Regions from separate parts of the Pseudomonas sp. Ma2-10 genome, predicted to be linked through region 1. Evidence: riboswitches for the same ligand, from Rfam matches in the RefSeq annotation. Region 1 holds a riboswitch; the other holds the start of a gene.
What was found. A riboswitch is a leader RNA that binds a small molecule or an ion and turns the genes downstream of it on or off. The one in region 1 is predicted to bind cobalamin.
Positions count from the first base shown of each region.

Region 1 (10,159 bases):
GGACTTTCAGGTCGATGTTGTCCAGCACCTTGGCACCGGTAAACGTCGGCTTGACCGGCTCGTAAGTGCTCCAGTCGAACTGCGGCTTCTTGGCGATGGCCGCTGGGTAGCTCAGGCGCTCGGTGCGGGCGCTACGGTTGGCGGTACGCTCGCGGACTTCGATGTATTCCAGGCGAGTCTTCTCGATGAACGCCGGCTTCAGTTCCTTGGACAGCAACTGCGTCGCCACGCCCACGGCGCGGGAAGCGTCGGTGACGTAGATCACTGCGTCGTTGCTGTATTTGGGCTCGATCTTCACCGCCGTGTGCGCTTTCGAGGTGGTCGCGCCACCGATCATCAGCGGCAGATGGAAGTCCTGACGCTGCATCTCACGGGCCACGTGGACCATTTCATCCAGCGAAGGGGTGATCAGGCCTGACAGGCCGATGATGTCGCACTTCTGCTCCTTGGCCACTTGCAGGATTTTCTCCGCCGGCACCATTACGCCGAGGTCGACGATGTCGTAACCGTTACAACCCAGCACTACGCCTACGATGTTCTTGCCGATGTCGTGCACATCGCCTTTTACCGTGGCCATGAGGATTTTGCCCTTGGCTACCGGTTTGTCGCCTTTTTCCAGTTCGATGAATGGAATCAAGTGGGCCACAGCCTGCTTCATCACGCGGGCGGACTTCACCACCTGCGGCAGGAACATTTTGCCGGCGCCGAACAGGTCTCCGACGATGTTCATGCCGGACATCAGCGGGCCTTCGATCACTTCGATCGGGCGAGTGAACGACTGACGGGACTCTTCGGTGTCTTCAACAATGTGCGTGGTGATGCCCTTGACCAGCGCATGCTCCAGCCGCTTGTTGACGGGCCAGCCGCGCCACTCTTCGGTTTCGGCTTCCTTGACGCTGCCGTCACCCTTGTATTTGTCGGCAATGGCGAGGAGGGCGTCGGTGCCCTCCGGGGTGCGGTTGAGCACTACGTCTTCAACGGCGTCACGCAGCTCGGCCGGGATCTGGTCGTAGATCTCCAGTTGGCCGGCGTTGACGATACCCATGGTCAGGCCGTTGCGGATCGCATACAGCAGGAACACCGAGTGAATCGCCTCGCGCACCGGGTTGTTGCCACGGAACGAGAACGACACGTTGGACACGCCGCCCGAGGTCAGCGCGTACGGCAGTTCGTCACGGATGTAGGCACAGGCGTTGATGAAGTCCACAGCGTAGTTGTTGTGTTCTTCGATGCCAGTGGCGATGGCGAAGATGTTCGGGTCAAAGATGATGTCTTCCGGCGGGAAGCCGACTTCGTTCACCAGAATGTCGTAGGAGCGTTTGCAGATTTCTTTCTTGCGCGCTTCGGTGTCGGCCTGGCCGGCTTCGTCGAAGGCCATCACGACGACTGCGGCACCGTAGCGTTTGCACAGTTTGGCGTGATGAATGAACTGCTCGACGCCTTCCTTCATGCTGATGGAGTTAACGATGCCCTTGCCCTGGATGCACTTGAGGCCGGCTTCGATCACTTCCCACTTGGAGGAGTCGATCATAATCGGTACACGGGAGATGTCCGGCTCACCGGCAATCAGGTTGAGGAAGGTCACCATGGCCTTCTTCGAATCGAGCATCCCTTCGTCCATGTTGATGTCGATCACCTGCGCGCCGGCTTCGACCTGTTGCAGGGCGACTTCCAGGGCTTCGGTGTAGTTGTCTTCACGGATCAGGCGGGCGAACTTGGCTGAACCGGTGATGTTGGTCCGCTCGCCGACGTTGATGAACAACGAGTTGCGGTCGATGGTGAACGGTTCCAGGCCCGACAGGCGGCAGGCCTTTGGGATGTCCGGAATTTCACGCGGTGCATAACCGGCCACAGCATTGGCGATGGCTTCGATATGGCCCGGCGTGGTGCCGCAGCAACCGCCGACGATGTTGAGGAAGCCGCTTTGGGCGAATTCTTCGATGACTTTTGCAGTGTCCGCCGGCAGTTCGTCGTACTCGCCGAACTCGTTCGGCAGGCCGGCGTTCGGGTGCGCGGATACGTGGGTGCTGGCCTTGTTCGACAACTCTTCCAGGTACGGACGCAATTCGCTGGCACCCAAGGCGCAGTTCAGGCCGACCGAGATCGGCTTGGCGTGGGCCACGGAGTTCCAGAAGGCTTCGGTGGTCTGGCCGGATAGCGTACGGCCGGAGGCATCGGTGATGGTGCCTGAGATCATGATCGGCAATTCGACGCCGAGTTCTTCGTAAACACCTTGCACCGCGAAGATCGCCGCTTTGGCGTTCAAGGTGTCGAAAATGGTTTCGATCAGGATCAGGTCGGCGCCGCCTTCGATCAGGCCTTTGGTGGCCTCGGAGTAGTTTTCCACCAGTTCATCGAAGGTCACGTTGCGGTAGCCGGGGTTGTTCACATCAGGCGACAGCGAGCAGGTGCGGCTTGTAGGGCCGAGCACGCCAGCAACGAAGCGCGGCTTGTTCGGGGTTTCCAGGGTCTTGGCGTCTGCCACCTTGCGTGCCAGACGTGCGCCTTCTACGTTTAGCTCGTACGCTAGGCCCTGCATGCCGTAATCGGCCTGGGACACCTGGGTGGCGTTGAAGGTGTTGGTTTCCAGAATGTCGGCGCCGGCATCCAGATAGGCTTTCTCGATAGCGCCAATCACGTCCGGGCGCGTTAGGATCAACAGGTCGTTGTTGCCCTTAACGTCACTTGGCCAGTCCGCGAAGCGTTTGCCGCGGTAATCCTGCTCTTCGAGCTTGTAGCTCTGGATCATCGTGCCCATGCCGCCATCGAGAATCAGGATGCGCTCTTTGAGGGCGTGCTTGAAAGCTTGAAGGCGAACACTGCGATCGGACATTTGGACTACTCGGAAAGACCATGACGAAGGGTGGGGATGATAGCAAACCTGTACGGTTTTAGAGCATGCCCCGGTTTTGCATGAATATCGCTCATGTTGGAGCGAGGTGTAGACCGGTAGAATCGCGGCGTTTTTCATGATTGGGAACAGGGATATGTCTTATCGCGTCATCAGCATTGTTTTGCTGTTTTTAAGCTGGGGCGCCGCCGCGCAGGATCCGGCCATTTCCTCTGCCGTTTCCTACCGCCGCGACATTCAACCGATCTTCACCGAAAAGTGTGTGGCCTGCCACGCCTGCTATGACTCCGCCTGTCAGCTCAACCTGGGCAGTGGCGAAGGGGTTGCTCGTGGCGCGACCAAGGTCCCGGTCTACGACGGCGAACGCCGCCAGGCTGGCGCGCCGACCCGGCTGTTTTATGACGCCTTCGGTAAACGCGCCTGGCAGCAAAAAGGCTTCTATTCGGTGCTTGACGCTCAGGGCAGTCAGGCCGCGTTAATGGCGCGGATGCTTGAGTTGGGCCACAAAACCCCCTTACAACCCAATGCCAAGCTGCCGGAGGACATCGTCCTCGGCCTGAACCGGGAAAACATGTGCGCGCTGCCGGGCGAGTTCGACGGCTACGCCAAATTACATCCCAAGGAGGGCATGCCGCTCGCGGTCACCGGCCTGACCGATCAGCAATACCAGACGCTCCAGCGTTGGCTCGCGTCCGGCGCGCCGATTGACGAGCAAGGTCTTGTGCCAAGCGCCAAAGAAGCATTGCAGGTGGTGCAGTGGGAAAACCTGCTCAACGCCCCGGGCTCACGGCAAAGCCTGGTGGGGCGCTGGTTGTTCGAGCATTTGTTTCTCGCTCACCTCTATTTCAAGGACGGCGAGCCGGGGCATTTCTTTCAGTGGGTGCGTTCGCGCACGCCGACCGGCCAGCCGATCGACCTGATCAACACACGTCGCCCGAATGACGATCCAGGCACTCAGGTGTATTACCGCTTGTGGCCGGTGCAAGGCGTGATTGTGCAGAAGACCCACATCACCTACCCGTTGAGCGCGGCGAAGATGGCCCGGATCAAAAGCCTCTTCTATAACGGCAAATGGCAGGTCGAGGCCTTGCCGGGCTATGGGCCGCAGCGTCGGGCCAATCCGTTCACCACGTTCGAGGCGATCCCGGCCCAGGCGCGTTATCAATTCATGCTCGATAACGCCGAATACTTCGTTCGTACGTTTATTCGCGGCCCGGTGTGCCGCGGCCAGATTGCCACCGACGTGATCCGCGACAATTTCTGGGCAATGTTTCAGGCGCCTGAGCACGACCTATACATCATTGATCCGAAGTATCGCGGCCAGGCCACTCCCTTGCTGGCGATGCCTGGGCAGAACGACGATGTCGGCAGCGTTCTGAGCCTGTGGCATGACTACCGCGACAAACGTAACGCGTACGAGGCGTTGCGCCGTGACAGTTACGCCGATACCCCGGCGCCGAGTTGGTCGACCTTGTGGGCCGGCAACGACAACGCCTTACTGACCATTTTTCGGCATTTCGACAGTGCCTCGGTGAACAAAGGCCTGATCGGTGACGTGCCGCAAACGATGTGGCTGTTCGACTTCCCGCTGCTGGAGCGCACGTATTACCAATTGGCGGTCAACTTCGACGTGTTCGGTAACGTCTCCCATCAAGCCCAGACCCGGCTGTACTTCGACCTGATCCGCAACGGCGCCGAGCAAAACTTCCTGCGCCTGATGCCGGCCGATTCGCGCGACGATTACCTCGACGATTGGTACCAGAGCGGTGGCAAGTTCAAGATGTGGCTGGACTACGAGGCCATCGACAACGACAAAAAAACGGCGCTGGTGCTGGACGAAAAGGACCCGAAACGCGATTTCGCCATGCAGTTGCTGGCCCGTTACGGCGACCTCAACGCCAAGCCGGATCCGATCAACCGTTGTCACGGCGCTTATTGCTCGCGGCCGAACATCGACCCGGCCTTGCAGGGGGCCGAGCAGGCCTTGAGTCGTCTGACTTCACGTCCGGCGGCCGGGCTTAAGGTTATTGATCAATTGCCTGAGGCCACCCTGCTGCGCATCGAAACCCAGAGCGGCAAGCGCGAGGTTTACAGCCTGCTGCGCAATCGCGCGCACAGTAACGTCGCGTTCCTGCTGGGTGAATCTCTGCGGTATCAGCCAGGGCTCGACACATTGACTATTTATCCGGGCGTGCTCAGCAGCTATCCGAACTTCATATTCAACATCCCGGCCGAGCAAGTGCCTGAGTTCGTGGGCGAGATGGAAAACGCCAAGGATGCTAATCGATTCGAAAAAATCGTCGAGCGCTGGGGGATTCGCCGCAGTCATCCGCAGTTCTGGTTCTACTTCCATGACCTGAGCCGGTACGTCCACGAGACCGACCCGGTGGAAGAGGGCGTGTTGGACATGAACCGGTACGAGAATCTTTGATCGACCTTTGATGATGGTGTGGTGTCGCATATGAAGGGGTGGCAAGTTGCGTCTGTCGGTGGCTTAAAGACTGGATTGACAGCCGAACCGGCGAAGATGGCTATAACCGCTCTTTCCCGACAAAAATACTAGGACTTTGTACGGCGCGATGATTGGCGTAAACTGCGCCCAAGCCTGCGAGGAGTTTCCATGACCGCTATTACCATTACCGACGCCGCCCACGATTATCTGGCTGATCTGCTCTCCAAGCAGAACACCCCAGGCATCGGCATCCGCGTCTTTATTACCCAGCCTGGCACCCAGTACGCCGAAACCTGCATTGCTTATTGCAAGCCGGGCGAAGAAAAACCTGAAGACACGGCGCTGGGGCTCAAAAGCTTCACCGCTTACATCGACTCGTTCAGCGAAACTTTCCTGGACGATGCGGTAGTCGACTACGCCACAGACCGTATGGGCGGCCAGCTCACCATCAAGGCGCCAAACGCCAAAGTACCGATGGTCAACGCCGACAGTCCGGTCAATGAGCGTATTAACTATTACCTGCAAACCGAGATCAACCCGGGGCTGGCCAGCCACGGCGGTCAGGTCAGCCTGATCGATGTGGTCGACGACGGCATCGCCGTGCTGAAGTTCGGCGGCGGTTGCCAAGGCTGCGGCCAGGCAGACGTCACCCTTCGCGAAGGCATCGAGCGCACCTTGCTCGAGCGCGTTCCCGAGCTCAAGGGCGTTCGTGACGTCACGGACCACACGCAGAAAGAAAACGCCTACTACTGAGTAAGGTGTTCGCTGCAAACCTAAAAACGGCGCCCGTGAGCGCCGTTTTTTTATGGGTGATTGACGGTTCCCACGGCGTAGGAACGGTCAGGGCCGGAAGAGATGTGCATGCCCGGCACGGTACAGTGACGACTCACTGAAGTGATCACTGCCCAAAACCCGACCCACCAAAATCAACGCCGTGCGCCGAAACCCCTTGGCTTGAACCTTCGCCGCAATGTCTTCAAGCGTCCCCACCACCCAATCCTGATCCGGCCAGGTCGCCCGGTGAATCACCGCGATCGGGCAATCCGCGCCGTAATGCGGCAGCAATTCGGCGAGGATTTTCTCCAGATGATTGACCCCCAGATGAATCGCCATAGTCGCCCCATGCTGCGCCAGGCTGCCAAGCTCTTCGCCGGCGGGCATCGCGGTTTTGTCGGCATAGCGGGTCAGGATCACACTTTGCGACACGTCGGGTAACGTCAGTTCCGCGCCCAGCAATGCCGCGCAGGCCGCCGTGGCCGTGACGCCGGGAATGATTTCATACGGGATGTCGAGTTCACGCAGGTAGCGGATCTGCTCACCAATTGCACCATAAAGACTCGGATCGCCGGAGTGCACCCTGGCCACATCCTGGCCTATGGCATGGGCGGATTTGATCAGCTCGATGATCTGTTCCAGGTGCAGTTCGGCGCTGTTGACTACCTGTTCGGCGCGATGACCTTCCAGCACGGCGGCAGGCACCAGGGAGCCGGCATAGATGATCACCGGGCAGCTGCGAATAAGCCGTTGGCCTTTGACAGTGATCAGTTCCGGGTCGCCGGGACCTGCGCCAATGAAGTAGACGGTCATCGTCGGTTCCTGTGAGAAAAAGGGGGCGGGCAAGGCTTCAGATGAAGATCGCTCATGATTGAAGGCGGGGATTATCGAGGATTTTATGCAGCGCCGGCCAACGCCAAGGTTGCCTGGGCATATTTTTGTCGTGAAATCAGCAATTTTGCCGGTGCCTGGGCCAATTGCTCGGCCAGGGCCAGGGCGGCACTTTCCGCGACGCCGTAGCAACCGGTGCGTTCGAACGCGATGTCCGAGCGGTGGCTGAGCTGCAGTTGATAGCCGGCCAGTTGTTCGCTGCTGAAGTACATCAGGGGGAGTGCTAGTTGTTCGGCCAATTCGATCAAGCCAGGTTCTTCGCGCTTCAGGTCGATGCTGGCCAGGGCCTTGATCTGGTGAAGTTCGATTTTATGAGCCTGTAACGCTTGATCGAGCAACGCCCGCAGCGTGCTGACGGGGCAGCCACGCTGGCAGCCCAGGCCGACCACTAACGTCGGCGCTGTGCTGATCTCAGTCATGCGCTGTATTGACCATCGCTTTTACGGCGGAACAACCAGGCACTGATCAGGCCCAAGGCCAGCCAGAATGCCACGTTGGTCAGCTGCGAAGCGATTTTGAACTGAGCTTCCAGGGCTTCTGGAGCCAGCATCGAGTGGGCTTCCGGTTGTGGTGCGCCGAGCACATGAGGGACAGCCAGGATTGCCACGCCGAGCACTTTCATCAGCCAGTGACGGCTGAACACGATCAATGCGATGCCGACGGCTGTGGAGGCTGCCGTGCCGATCCACCAAATCTGCCGTTGCGCCAAATCAGCTGCGGCAGTGCCCGGCAGTTCAGGCGGCAGAGCGAGGGTCGGTGCGAGCACGAACGTGGCGTAACCGGCCAGCCCCCAAAACAGGCCTTGGGAGGTTTTGGTCGGTGCGCGCAAGGTGTAAAGACCGGCCAGCATTAGGGCGAAACCGACCGCTACCACCAGATTGCCGCCGGTGGTGGCCAGCACGCGCTGCCAGCCGTTTTCCGGTTCCCAGCCTTCAGCATCGTGAGTGTGGGCGGTGACAGCACCTGCGGCGTGTTCGTGAACTTCAACAGCGGCGGGCTCGGATTTTTCGTAAGTCTCGGCCTGCAGAATCAACGGAGCCACCCAGAAGCTTTGTAGCAGGGTCAGTAGCAGGGCGGCCAGCAGCCCGGTGAACCCTGCGGTTTGCGCAATACGCTTGATCATATCGGCAGGTCTCAATGGCACGGGAATGCGGCGCTGTGGCGGGTATCGTGCGCGGCGTTGTGCACCGCTTCGATGTGCGAGAAACCGGCGAAATACACAAGGCTAACACCCAGGATCGACGCGCACACTGCGGCGGCCAGGCGTTGAGTCAGGGTATTGGTGGTGGTGGCGGTGCTCTTATCGGTGTTGCTGCCGGTACTGCTGATGATCGACATGGCGCTTCCCTCTGGTCTGTCAGCGGGTGATGTGGAGCGCATGGAAGACCCCTGCGAATCGCGCACGCAGAGGTTCAAACAGCGCCCGCCCACCGCGGGTTTGTTATTCAGTGATCGTAATGGTCACTTTGTGTTGCGGGCCGGTCTCCGGGCTCACGAGGGGCACTGGCTTTCGCCTTGACCTGCAAGCATCACCTTCCCATGCCGAATTGCTGGCACAGTGGATCTGACGCTTCGCTCGCTTACCGTTGCGGGGGCAGCACCGGACTGACATGACTTTAGAGTAAAGCACATGATTCACCGGTTTCCCGTTTCACCCTGTGAAGGGCACCCGTAACAAGGCGTGTAGGAGAGCATGGGCGAGGGTTGGGCGTCAATTGGCAAGGGTTCTCAACTCGACGTCACCGAGCTCAAGTGAACATTGACCCGCCCCCATGCGATGCGTAGCCTTGCGCTTTCGAGGTTCTTCGGCGTCTGCCGAAGCTAAGAAGGGAACGCGGTCGATGCCGCGGCTGCCCCCGCAACTGTGAACGGTGATATTCGCTGCCACGCCACTGCAAACCCTGTGCAACGGGTTCGCGGGAAGGCGCAGCGAATGCCAGGCCCACAAGCCCGACACGCCGTCAGCCAGGAGACCTGCCTCGATACAGATTCTCACTACAACCGGGCGGGGTGATCCGGTGGCGAACTCTTCCGCGCGCATCCGTCGTAGCGATTGTCGTCCCGTATGCCCGCCACCTTGCCAAAGGGCATCCGATGAAAACACTGGCCAAACTCCCCGTCACCATCGTTACCGGCTTCCTCGGCTCGGGCAAAACCACTTTGCTGCGGCACATGCTCGACAACGCTCAGGGCCGCCGCATTGCGGTGATCGTCAACGAATTCGGCGAGCTGGGCATCGACGGTGAAATCCTCAAACAGTGCGCCATTGGTTGCACTGAAGAAGAAGCCAACGGCCGCGTCTACGAACTGGCCAACGGCTGTCTGTGCTGCACCGTTCAGGAAGAGTTCTTCCCGGTGATGCGCGAATTGGTCGCCCGGCGCGCCGACCTCGACCACATCCTCATCGAAACCTCGGGCCTGGCTCTGCCAAAACCGCTGGTACAAGCCTTCCAATGGCCTGAAATTCGCAGCGCCTGCACCGTTGATGCGGTCATTACCGTGGTCGACAGCCCAGCGGTCGCCGCCGGTACCTTCGCGGCTTTCCCGGACCAGGTCGATGCCCAGCGCAAACTCGACCCGAACCTGGACCACGAATCGCCGCTGCACGAGCTGTTCGCGGATCAACTGGCCAGCGCCGACCTGGTGATCCTCAATAAAGCCGACCTGATCAGCCCTGAAGACCTGGCCCGCGTGCGCCTGGAAGTCGCTGAAGAACTGCCGCCGGCGGTGAAAGTCATCGAAGCCAGCAGCGGTCGCGTGCCATTGGACGTGCTGATCGGCCTCGGTGCCGGTTCCGAAGAGCACATCGACAGCCGTCACAGCCATCACGATCACCACCATGAAGACGACCACGACCATGATGCATTTGACTCGATTTCCATCGAGCTGCCTCAAGCCGATGAAAGCCTGCTGCTGGACGCGCTGACCCAATTGGTGGTCCAGCACGGCATCCTGCGCGTCAAAGGTTTCGCGGCGATCCCGAACAAACCGATGCGCCTGCTGATCCAGGGCGTGGGCACACGTTTCGACAAACACTTTGACCGTCAGTGGGGCGCCGACGAAGCGCGTACCACGCGCCTGGTATTGATCGGGCAGGAGCTGGACGCCACTCTGCTTGAAGCGCAATTGCGCGCTGCGCTCAGCGTTTAAGCCATGCACCTGCTCAGGACCCAGCCCGGCGGTTTCGTGTC
Region 1 is NZ_JBTEYL010000016.1:13,388-23,546, forward strand. It holds gene metH (methionine synthase) at 1-2,833, opposite strand, end outside; gene ACXPVS_RS18490 (fatty acid cis/trans isomerase) at 2,988-5,282, shown strand; gene nfuA (Fe-S biogenesis protein NfuA) at 5,472-6,056, shown strand; gene cobM (precorrin-4 C(11)-methyltransferase) at 6,144-6,890, opposite strand; gene ACXPVS_RS18505 (cobalamin biosynthesis protein) at 6,974-7,387, opposite strand; gene ACXPVS_RS18510 (CbtA family protein) at 7,384-8,091, opposite strand; gene ACXPVS_RS18515 (CbtB domain-containing protein) at 8,103-8,306, opposite strand; cobalamin riboswitch at 8,428-8,656, opposite strand; cobalamin riboswitch at 8,750-8,964, shown strand; gene cobW (cobalamin biosynthesis protein CobW) at 9,063-10,118, shown strand; gene cobN (cobaltochelatase subunit CobN) at 10,122-10,159, shown strand, end outside.

Region 2 (10,159 bases), on a different contig from region 1:
ACCAGATCCGCCAGCCGCTCGATATCGCGCTCACGCAACGCGTGATAATCCACGTCCTGCACCGCCTGCAAACCTGCCCAGCGCAACAGCGCACTGCACGCCGCCGGCGATTCAAACAGCCCATGCAGATAGGTGCCGAATACCTGCCCGTCCACACTTTGCGCACCGTCGCAGCGACCGTCGTCCAGCTGCACCGCGGCGTTTTCCAACGCCGGGCCAGTGGTGACGCCAGCATGAATTTCGTAGCCGCTGACCGGCGCATCTTCGAGCGCCAGACGCCCGCGCACATTGCGCAATTGCTTCTCTTCTTCGAGCTGGGTTTGGAGCGCCAACACGCCCAGACCGGCGCTGGACCCCGGCGCGCCTTCGAGGCCCAGCGGGTCGTGTACCTGCTCGCCGAGCATTTGCAGACCGCCGCAGATACCCAGCACTTTGCCGCCATAACGCAGGTGACGACTGATCGCGGTATCCCAGCCGCTGGCCCGCAAATACGCGAGGTCGCTGCGCACGCTTTTCGAACCGGGGAGAATGATCAGGTCGGCCGGTGGAATCGCCTGGCCGGGGCCGATGAATTGCAGATCCACCTGCGGATGCAAGCGCAGGGGATCGAAATCGGTGTGGTTGCTGATGCGCGGCAGCACCGGCACCAGCACTTTCAGCACCTGGTCAACCTTGTCGGTCTGACGCTGATCGATGCCATCCTCGGCTTCCAGGTGCAGGTCCATCACGTAAGGCAGAACGCCGATCACCGGTTTGCCGGTGCGCGCTTCCAGCCAGTCAAGGCCCGGTTGCAGCAAAGCGATATCGCCGCGAAACCGGTTGATGATGAAGCCTTTGACCCGCGCTTGCTCGCTGGGCGACAGCAGTTCCAGCGTGCCCACCAGATGCGCGAAAACCCCACCGCGATTGATGTCGGCGATCAGCACCACCGGACAGTCCACGGCCTCGGCAAAGCCCATGTTGGCGATGTCACCGGCACGCAGATTGATCTCGGCCGGCGAGCCCGCGCCTTCGACCATGACCACCGGGTACGCCGCGCTCAGTCGCTTATGGGAGGCCAGCACCGCTTGCATGGCGATGGCTTTGTAGTCGTGATACGCGACGGCGTTCATCGAGGTGACCGCGCGCCCATGAATGATCACCTGGGCGCCGGTATCGCTGTTGGGCTTGAGCAACACAGGATTCATGTCGGTGTGCGGCTCAAGGTTGGCGGCCTGAGCCTGCACCGCTTGCGCACGACCGATCTCCCCACCGTCGGCGGTCACGGCACTGTTGAGCGCCATGTTCTGCGGCTTGAACGGCACGACGCTGACGCCCTGACGCGTGAGCCAGCGGCACAACGCCGTCACCAGCGTGCTTTTACCGGCGTCGGAGGTGGTGCCCTGCACCATCAACGTAGTCATTGGGTGTCCTTGGCGTAGGCTTCGAACGCTTGCGTGAGACGTGTCCAGTCGGTTTCATCGGCAGGCAAGCCGAAACGCAGGCTGCTGTTGTGCGTGAACAAGCGCAACAAAATGCCGCGTCGAGCCATGAACTCATGCAGGGCTTCGGCGCCGTCGGTGATCAGCCATTGAAACAAAGCGCAGCCACCCTGGGGTTTGAAGCCGTGCTGTTCAAGCAGCAGCGTCAAACGCTCGCTGGCTTCTTCAGCACGAACCCGTTGCCGCACATGCCCTTCGGCATCCAGCAGACAAGCCTGACCCAGCACCCGCGTCGGCCCGCTGACCGCCCACGGGCCCACTTGCTCGGCCAGCAACTTGAGCAACTTGCGCTCGGCCAGCACGAAACCCAGTCGCACACCGGCCAGGCCGAAGAACTTGCCGAAGGAACGCAACACGATCAACCCGACCTGATTGGCAAAGGGTGCCAGGCTCAGTTGGGGCGTGTTGTCCATGAACGCCTCGTCCACCACCAGCCAGCCACCGCGCTGCGCCAGCCGCGAGTGCCAGTCGAGCAGCCGACTCGGTGTCAGGCTCAGGCCGGTAGGATTGTTCGGATTGACCACCACCAGCACGTCCAGGCTGTCGAGAAAGAAGTCGACTTCCTGCTCCAGCACTTCACGCACGATGCAGCCAGTACGGCGCCACGCTTCGGCGTGTTCGGCGTAACACGGCGAGAGCACGCCGACCTTGCCGGCCCGGCGCAAACGCGGCAGTAACTGGATCGCCATTTGTGAGCCGGCCACTGGCAGCACCTGAGCGGCACCGTAATAATCACAGGCCGCCTGTTCCAGACCGTCATCGGTTTCCGGCAACCGCGCCCAGGCCCGCAACGGAATCTCCGGGACTGGAAACGGCCAGGGCGCGAGGCCGCTGGACAGGTCGAGCCAATCGGCTTGGGCGATACCGTAATCAAGCGCCGCCTTGCGTAACCGACCACCGTGTTCAAGCATAAAATTCAGCCCCCACGCAGAGGATCAGCAACCATAACCATACCCCGCGCTGGACCAATTGCCAGCCGCAGTCGATGGAGTCGGCATCCGCCGGCACGCCTTCGCCCAGTGGCGGACGCTGATGCAGTTCACCGTGATAAATCGCCGGCCCGCCCAACTCCACACCGAGCGCACCGGCACCGGCCGCCATCACTGGTCCGGCATTCGGGCTGTCCCAGGTCGGACCCTGGGTACGCCAGCATCTCAGCGCACGTCGGGTTTTGCCCAGCAGCGCGTAGGTCAATGCCACCAGGCGCGCAGGAATGTAGTTGAGGACATCGTCGATCTTTGCCGCCGCCCAACCGAAACGTTCGAAGCGCTCGTTGCGATAGCCCCACATCGCATCCAGCGTGTTACTCAAACGGTAGAGCACCACGCCAGGCGCGCCGGCCACCGCAAACCAGAACAGCGCCGCGAATACCGCGTCGCTGCCGTTCTCCAATACAGATTCGGTGGCGGCGCGGGCAACTTCGGTTTTATCCAGTTCGTGGGTCTGGCGGCTGACCAGATAACTGACCCGTTTGCGCGCCTCGTCCAGATCATCGCTGCGCAGCGCCTTGGCCACCGGCTCGACGTGTTCACCCAGGCTGCGCATGCCGAGGGCACAATAGAGCACGAGAATCTCGACGATCCAGCCGACATAGGGCGCCCAGGAAAACGCCGTAGCCAGAAGGGTCAGCGGCAACACCGCGATCACCCAGGCCGTGACGCCATGACTGCGCCACCCACGGCCACCGCCACCGTTGAAACGTTGCTCGATGCGGTCGGCAAAACGGCCGAACGCCACCAGCGGATGCCAGCGTTTGGGTTCACCCAGCAGCGCGTCCAGCGCAACCGCGGCGACACTCAACAACGCCACACTCATTGACTCACTCCCCAATAATTTTCATACAGCAGCTCACTCAGCGGTCGTGCCTGCGCCCAGCCTTCGAGTACCAGCATCGGCGCCGGATAGAATTGCTTGACCGGCCCCAGGCAAAGAACGGCCAAGGGCTTGGCGCCGGCGGGCAAACCCAGCAGGTCCGCCAGCGCTTGCGGCTCGAACAGCGAGACCCAGCCCATGCCCAACCCTTCAGCGCGGGAGGCCAGCCAGAGGTTCTGGATCGCGCAGGACAAGGACGCCATGTCCATTTCCGGCATCGTGCGACGGCCGAAGATGTGACGCTCGCGATCGTCCATCAGTGCCGCGACCAGCACCTCGGCGCAGTCGTTGATGCCTTCGACTTTGAGCTTCATGAAGTCGTCGGTGCGCTCGCCAAGCGCTTCGGCGGTGCGCAGGCGTTCTTCTTCCACCAACAACTGGATCTTGCCGCGCAGGGTTCGATCGCTGATGCGGATGAACCGCCAGGGCTGCATCAGGCCGACACTCGGTGCCTGATGCGCGGCTTCGAGCAGGCGCCGCAGTAACTCGGGCTCGACCGTGCCACCGCTGAAATGACGCATGTCGCGGCGTTCACCGATGGCTCGGTAGACCGCCGCGCGCTCCGCTTCGCTGAACGCAAGATCATCTGGGTTCATGGCTTGAACAACGCCGCCACCGCCTGGGGGTTGGAAGGGAAATAAAAGTGCACGTAGGACGCGGTCATCCGCCCTTCGCGATAAACCGCTTCTGCGCCTCGCCCACCGTTAGGGCTCAGGCCACGAGCGATGGGCTCAAGCTCGGTGCTGGTCAGCGAGTGGTGATAGGTGTGCCCGCGCAGCGAACCTTCCGGCAATTCGACCGCCTGCAACGCCAAGGCAGCCAGACGCTTTTGCATCACCGCATCACCCGCCAGCAAGCCGACCAGTTCAGCGCGAGTGCCCTCGACGTCGGTCAACGAATCAAGCAAATACAGCATGCCGCCGCACTCCGCCAACAACGGTTTGCCGGCCGCATGGTGAGCGCCGATTGCAGTCAGCATGGTGGTGTTCTGTGACAGCGCCACATGGTGCAATTCGGGATAACCGCCCGGCAGGTAAAGGCTATCTGCCGGCGGCAATTGCGTGTCGTGGATCGGCGAGAAAAACAGCAACTCGGCGCCCATGGCCCGCAGCAAATCCAGGCTTGCGCCGTAGGTGAAGGCAAACGCTTCGTCACGCGCCACGGCAATTCGAACGCCGGCCAACAGAGGCTCGACAGCGATCACATCAGGCGCGGCGAAGGCCACCGCCGGTGGCAGCGCGACCTCGCAACTGCTGGCCAGTGCGTCAGCCGCCGCATCAAGGCGCAGGTCGAGATCGTTCAACTCACTGGCCTGAACCAAGCCGAGGTGTCGACTCGGCAATTCGATTCCGGTTTCCCGGGACAAGGCGCCATACCAGCGCAAGCCTTCCGTCAGGCTGCCTTCGAGCAATTGCGCGTGCCGCAACGTGCCAACACGATTGGCCAACACGCCCGCAAACGGCAAGTCCGGCTGATAGCGCGCCAGCCCCAGGGCCAGTGCGCCAAAAGTCTGGGCCATGGCGGTGCCGTCGATCACACCGAGCACCGGCACACCAAAGTGCCGCGCCAGATCAGCGCTGGACGGCGTACCGTCAAACAGTCCCATGACGCCTTCGATGAGAATCAGATCGGCTTCGCCGGCAGCCTCCCACAACAATCGACGACTTTCCTGCTCGCCGACCATCCACATGTCCAGTTGATATACCGGCGCACCGCTGGCGCGCTCGAGAATCATCGGGTCAAGAAAGTCCGGGCCACATTTGAACACGCGCACCTTGCGCCCTTGATTGCGATGCAAGCGGGCCAGCGCGGCGGTGACGGTGGTCTTGCCCTGACCGGAAGCCGGCGCGGCAATCAATACCGCCGGGCAATGACGTGGTTGACTCACAATTCGACGCCTTTTTGCGCTTTGATCCCGGCCTGGAACGCGTGCTTGATCACGCCCATTTCGGTGACGGTGTCAGCCAGTTCGATCATCTGCGGCTTGGCGCCGCGACCGGTGACCACCACGTGCTGCATCGGCGGACGGGCCTGCAAGTCGCTGAGCACTTGATCGAGATCCAGATAACCGTGCTTGAGCGCAATGTTCAATTCATCCAGCACCACCAGGCCGATCGACGGATCACGCAGCAATTCGCGAGACACCGCCCACGCGGCTTCAGCGGCGGCGATGTCACGCTGGCGATCCTGGGTTTCCCAGGTGAAGCCCTCGCCCATCACATGAAAACGCACCTGTTCGGCAAAGCGCCGGAAGAACAGTTCTTCGCCGGTGCTGCTGCGCCCCTTGATGAATTGCACCACACCACACTGCATGCCGTGGCCCATAGACCGGGCGAGCATGCCGAAGGCCGAGCTGCTTTTGCCTTTGCCGTTGCCGGTCAGCACCAGCAGCAGGCCACATTCATTTGGGGAATTGGCGATGCGTTCGTCGATCACGGCTTTTTTGCGCAGCATGCGCGCCAGATGACGTTCGTCACGATCGGGGGTATCAGTCATGGGGGAGCTCTCCGTTGAGGCTGGATAACGGCGGGCAGGCACAAGAATAGACGGCAAGAAGCCTGGCATCGCCCACCGTGATGCCGCTGGATGGATCAGGCCGGTCTCCGGGCTCATGAGCGGCGTTGTCGCCTGACTGCGCGCCTTCCCATGTCGACACACGACACAGTGGCTCTAGGCGCAGCCTTCACTCATTTACCGTTGCGGGGGCAGCGCCGGGATCATGGCTCTTCGTCACTTGAAGGCAGTCACTCACCGGCTTCCCAGTTTCACTCTGTCGACCACGGTCACAGAGCACCTGAAGCAAGCCGCGAAGGTTAGAGGGTTGGGGATGGAGCGTCAATTGAAGACGGGCGGCCTGCGAGCGAATAACTGCCGTCGATCAATTATCTGACGTCAATCTTGTGCCACACTCCAAGCAGCGATATCAAAGAGCCACAACCTCACAACACAACAACAAGGGTGAGCCACATGCAAGGCATGATCATCAGCAATCCGAAGCTGGAATTCCTGCGCCCGGTGCTGGAACGCTGGTTTGACTGTATCGACCGCTACAACGCCGTGCGCGGCGATAACGACACGCCTTACTGGTTCGACGAAAAGGCCAACCTGAGCCTGCTTTCCTCCGCGGCCTGGATGGCGGAAATGGTCACACTGCAACAAACACCGACCCGTAAACAGGTCGAAGAAGGCGAACGCAATGGCCGCGCCGATCTGTTTATCGCGACCAGCGAAGAACGCGCTTACCTGCAGGCGACCCAGCGCTGGCCACGCGTCAACAGCCTGAACCTGTCTCAAGCCTTGCAAGACATCACCAGCGAGGCCAAACGCATCAGCTACGCCAGCGACCTGAAACTCGGCTGCCTGTTTGTCGCGCCACAAAAAGCCCAACAAAGCGCCACCCCGGAAGAACTCCAGGACATGGTCGACGACCTGCAAAAGGAACACACCTGCGCGGTGGCCTGGTATTTCCCTTATGCCTATCGCAAATTGCACAACGAAGCCGGCAACTATCACCCCGGCATTGCCGTGCTGTTCAAGGAGGCCCGCGGCTGACCGGTTGAACCATCGCGCACCTGCGCTTCTCTATTGATTAGGTCAATGCATTCAAAGGGAAGATCAGTATGCGCAACCCCCCGCTCGCTCTCGTCATCGTACTCGCCGGAGGGCTTGCGGCCTGTGGTGAATCCGCCAGGCTGCAAGTCACCGACGGCTACGGCCCGTCACCCAAGCTGCCAGAACCGAATAAAACCCTGATCCCGACGGTCAACATCGCCCCGGCGATCGGCTGGCCGGACGGCGCGAAGCCTGTCGCCGCGACAGGGACTCAGGTGGCGGCTTTTGCCGAAGGTCTCGATCACCCACGCTGGCTTTACGTATTGCCTAACGGCGACGTGCTGGTGGCCGAAACCAACGCCCCTCCCAAACCCGATGACGGCAAAGGTATTCGTGGCTGGGTCATGGGTATAGTCATGGGCCGTGCCGGCGCCGGCGTACCGAGCCCGAACCGCATCACGCTGCTGCGGGACAAGGACCACGACGGCATCGCCGAAACCCGCACGGTGTTCCTGGAAAATCTCAACTCGCCCTTTGGTATGACCCTGGTCGGCAATGACCTGTACGTCGCCGACACGGACCGCTTGCTGCGCTTCCACTATGAAAGCGGCGAGACAGCGATCACGTCACCGCCGACGAAGGTGATCGACCTGCCGGGCGGTACGCTGAATCACCACTGGACCAAAAACGTCATCGCCAGCAAGGACGGCAGCAAGCTGTATGTCACGGTGGGGTCCAACAGCAACGTGGCCGAAAATGGCATGGACAAGGAAGAAGGTCGCGCAGCGATCTGGGAAGTGGATCGCGCCACCGGCAATCATCGAATCTTCGCCTCGGGGATTCGTAATCCAAACGGCCTGGCCTGGGAACCCCGCAGCGGCGCATTGTGGACGGCGGTCAACGAGCGCGACGAAATCGGCAGCGATCTGGTACCGGACTACATCACTTCAGTGAAGGACGGCGGGTTCTACGGCTGGCCTTACAGTTATTACGGTCAGCACGTCGACATCCGCGTCGAGCCGCAAAACCCCGACCTGGTGGCCAAGGCCATTGCGCCGGACTACGCAGTCGGCGCGCATACCGCATCGTTGGGCCTGACGTTCGCTGAAGGCAACAGACTGCCGGCGCAGTTCAAGGAAGGGGCATTCATCGGCCAGCACGGCTCATGGAACCGTCAACCGCACAGCGGCTACAAAGTGATTTTCGTGCCGTTCAGCGCAGGGAAACCGGCCGGGCAGCCGATTGACGTACTCACCGGTTTCCTCGACAACGAGGAAAAGGCCATGGGCCGGCCGGTAGGCGTGGTAATTGACCAGCAGGGTGATTTGTTGGTGGCGGATGACGTGGGCAACAAGGTGTGGCGTGTGTCGACAGCTAAATAAGCGCTTAGCGCTTGCGACACAACGTCAATCCATCGCCCAACGGCAACAACGACAGGTCCACACGCGAGTCATCCTTCAAGGCGCGATTGAGCGCCTGGATGGCTCGGGTGTCGTCGCTCTCGGGATTGTCCTCAAGCACCCGGCCACTCCACAGCGTGTTATCAAACACCGCCAGACCGCCGACCCGCAGCAGACGCAATGCGTGCTCCAGATAGCATGGGTAGTTGGCTTTGTCGGCATCGATAAAAATCAGGTCGAATGGCACTTGTTGATTCATCTGAGCCAGGGTTTCCAGCGCGGGCCCCAGACGCAGATCGATCCGCCCGGCAAGCCCTGCCTCCTGCCAGTAACGCTGCGCAGTGGCGTTGTAGTCGCCGGGCATGTCACAGCAGATCAAAGAGCCGTCATCCGGCAATGCAGCCGCCATGCACAAGGCGCTGTAACCGGTAAAGGTGCCCACCTCCATCAGACGCTTGGCGCCGGTGAGCTTCACCAATAGCGCGAGGAACTGACCTTGCTCGGGCGCCACCTGCCAGCGAGCCATGGGCAGCGCCTGGGTTTCATCACGCAAACGCTTGAGCAACGGCGTTTCGCGCAGAGAAACGTCGAGCAGGTATTGATACAGGGAATCGTTGAGATTGAGTGTGCGAGCGGTCATGACAACCTCTGCCCTTTAAGGGTTGCGCGCCAAGTGCTCAGGTTGCAAGACGCGCTTGGCGCTCAGATAGGCTTTCTGCCAGTAAGCTTTGGACAAGCTGTCGAGCTTCACCGTGCCGCCTGTGGCTGGCGCATGGACGAAGCGACCTTCGCCGACGTAGATCCCGGCGTGACTGACCTGGGAACCGCCATTGGTGGCGAAGAAGATCAGGTCACCGGTTTGCAGGCCGTCCTTGCTCACGCTGGTCGCCTGCATGCCGATCAGTTCGCGCGTGGTGCGCGGCAGCGAAATGCCGGCGACATCACGGTAGACATAACCGATCAGCCCGCTGCAATCGAAACCCGAATCCGGCGTGTTGCCACCCCAGCGATACGGCGTGCCCACCAGGCCGAGCGCGCGGAACAATACGTCTTCGGCCTCAAGGGAGAATGCTTGGGAGGAACCGAAAACAATGGGCGCGCGAACCACCGGCGCAGGTGGCGGTGTACGGCTGGCGCAGGCGCTGAGCAGCGCTGCGAAGAACATGATTGCGAGGCGGGCCGACGTCGACATATGCAGAGCATCCTGATCTGGCTGCGGCTTTTTCTGCAGGGGCGCAGAAAAGAAAACCGCCGGCGCAGGGCGCAGGCGGTTTGCCATCAATAATAGATCTGGATTCTAGCTGCTACGTGGCAAACTTCAAGTAAGACTTTAAGTTAACCTTACAAATAGTCCGTTTACTTGCGAGCCGTGACGATCGTCGGGGCCGCAGCCGGTGCCATCGCCAATGCGCGCTTGGCCTCGATGAACGTTTTGCTCCAGTAGCTGTCGCCCAGGTTATCGATCCGGACACCACCGCTGCGGCGGCTGCTCGAATGGATGAACTGGTTGTCACCCAGGTAGATCCCGGCGTGACTGACACGGCCGCGGCGGCCATTGGTGGCGAAAAACAGCAAGTCGCCTGGCTCCAGCTTGCTGCGAGAAACCAGCGGAGCATCGACGTTGATCATTTCGCGGGTGGAGCGTGGCAGGTTCAGGCCGGCTTCTTCACGAAACAGGTAACCGATGAAGCCGCTGCAATCAAAGCCAGCTTCGGAGGTGCCGCCGTAACGGTAACGGGTACCGATCAGGGAGATGCCGCGTTCGAGGATGCTGTCGGCCAGAACCGGAAGCTGGTACGACTTGCCGCCGGAGAAGTCTGCCAGTTCTTTTTCGGTGGCCGCCTCTTCCTGGAA
Region 2 is NZ_JBTEYL010000019.1:49,865-60,023, forward strand. It holds gene ACXPVS_RS20225 (cobyric acid synthase) at 1-1,403, opposite strand, end outside; gene cobD (threonine-phosphate decarboxylase CobD) at 1,400-2,392, opposite strand; gene cbiB (adenosylcobinamide-phosphate synthase CbiB) at 2,385-3,296, opposite strand; gene bluB (5,6-dimethylbenzimidazole synthase) at 3,293-3,949, opposite strand; gene ACXPVS_RS20245 (cobyrinate a,c-diamide synthase) at 3,946-5,241, opposite strand; gene cobO (cob(I)yrinic acid a,c-diamide adenosyltransferase) at 5,238-5,849, opposite strand; cobalamin riboswitch at 5,931-6,166, opposite strand; gene ACXPVS_RS20255 (hypothetical protein) at 6,321-6,905, shown strand; gene ACXPVS_RS20260 (PQQ-dependent sugar dehydrogenase) at 6,974-8,287, shown strand; gene ACXPVS_RS20265 (class I SAM-dependent methyltransferase) at 8,292-8,945, opposite strand; gene ACXPVS_RS20270 (C40 family peptidase) at 8,961-9,497, opposite strand; gene ACXPVS_RS20275 (C40 family peptidase) at 9,662-10,159, opposite strand, start outside.
Region 2: another riboswitch for cobalamin. It lies ahead of cobO (cob(I)yrinic acid a,c-diamide adenosyltransferase); the one in region 1 lies ahead of cobW (cobalamin biosynthesis protein CobW).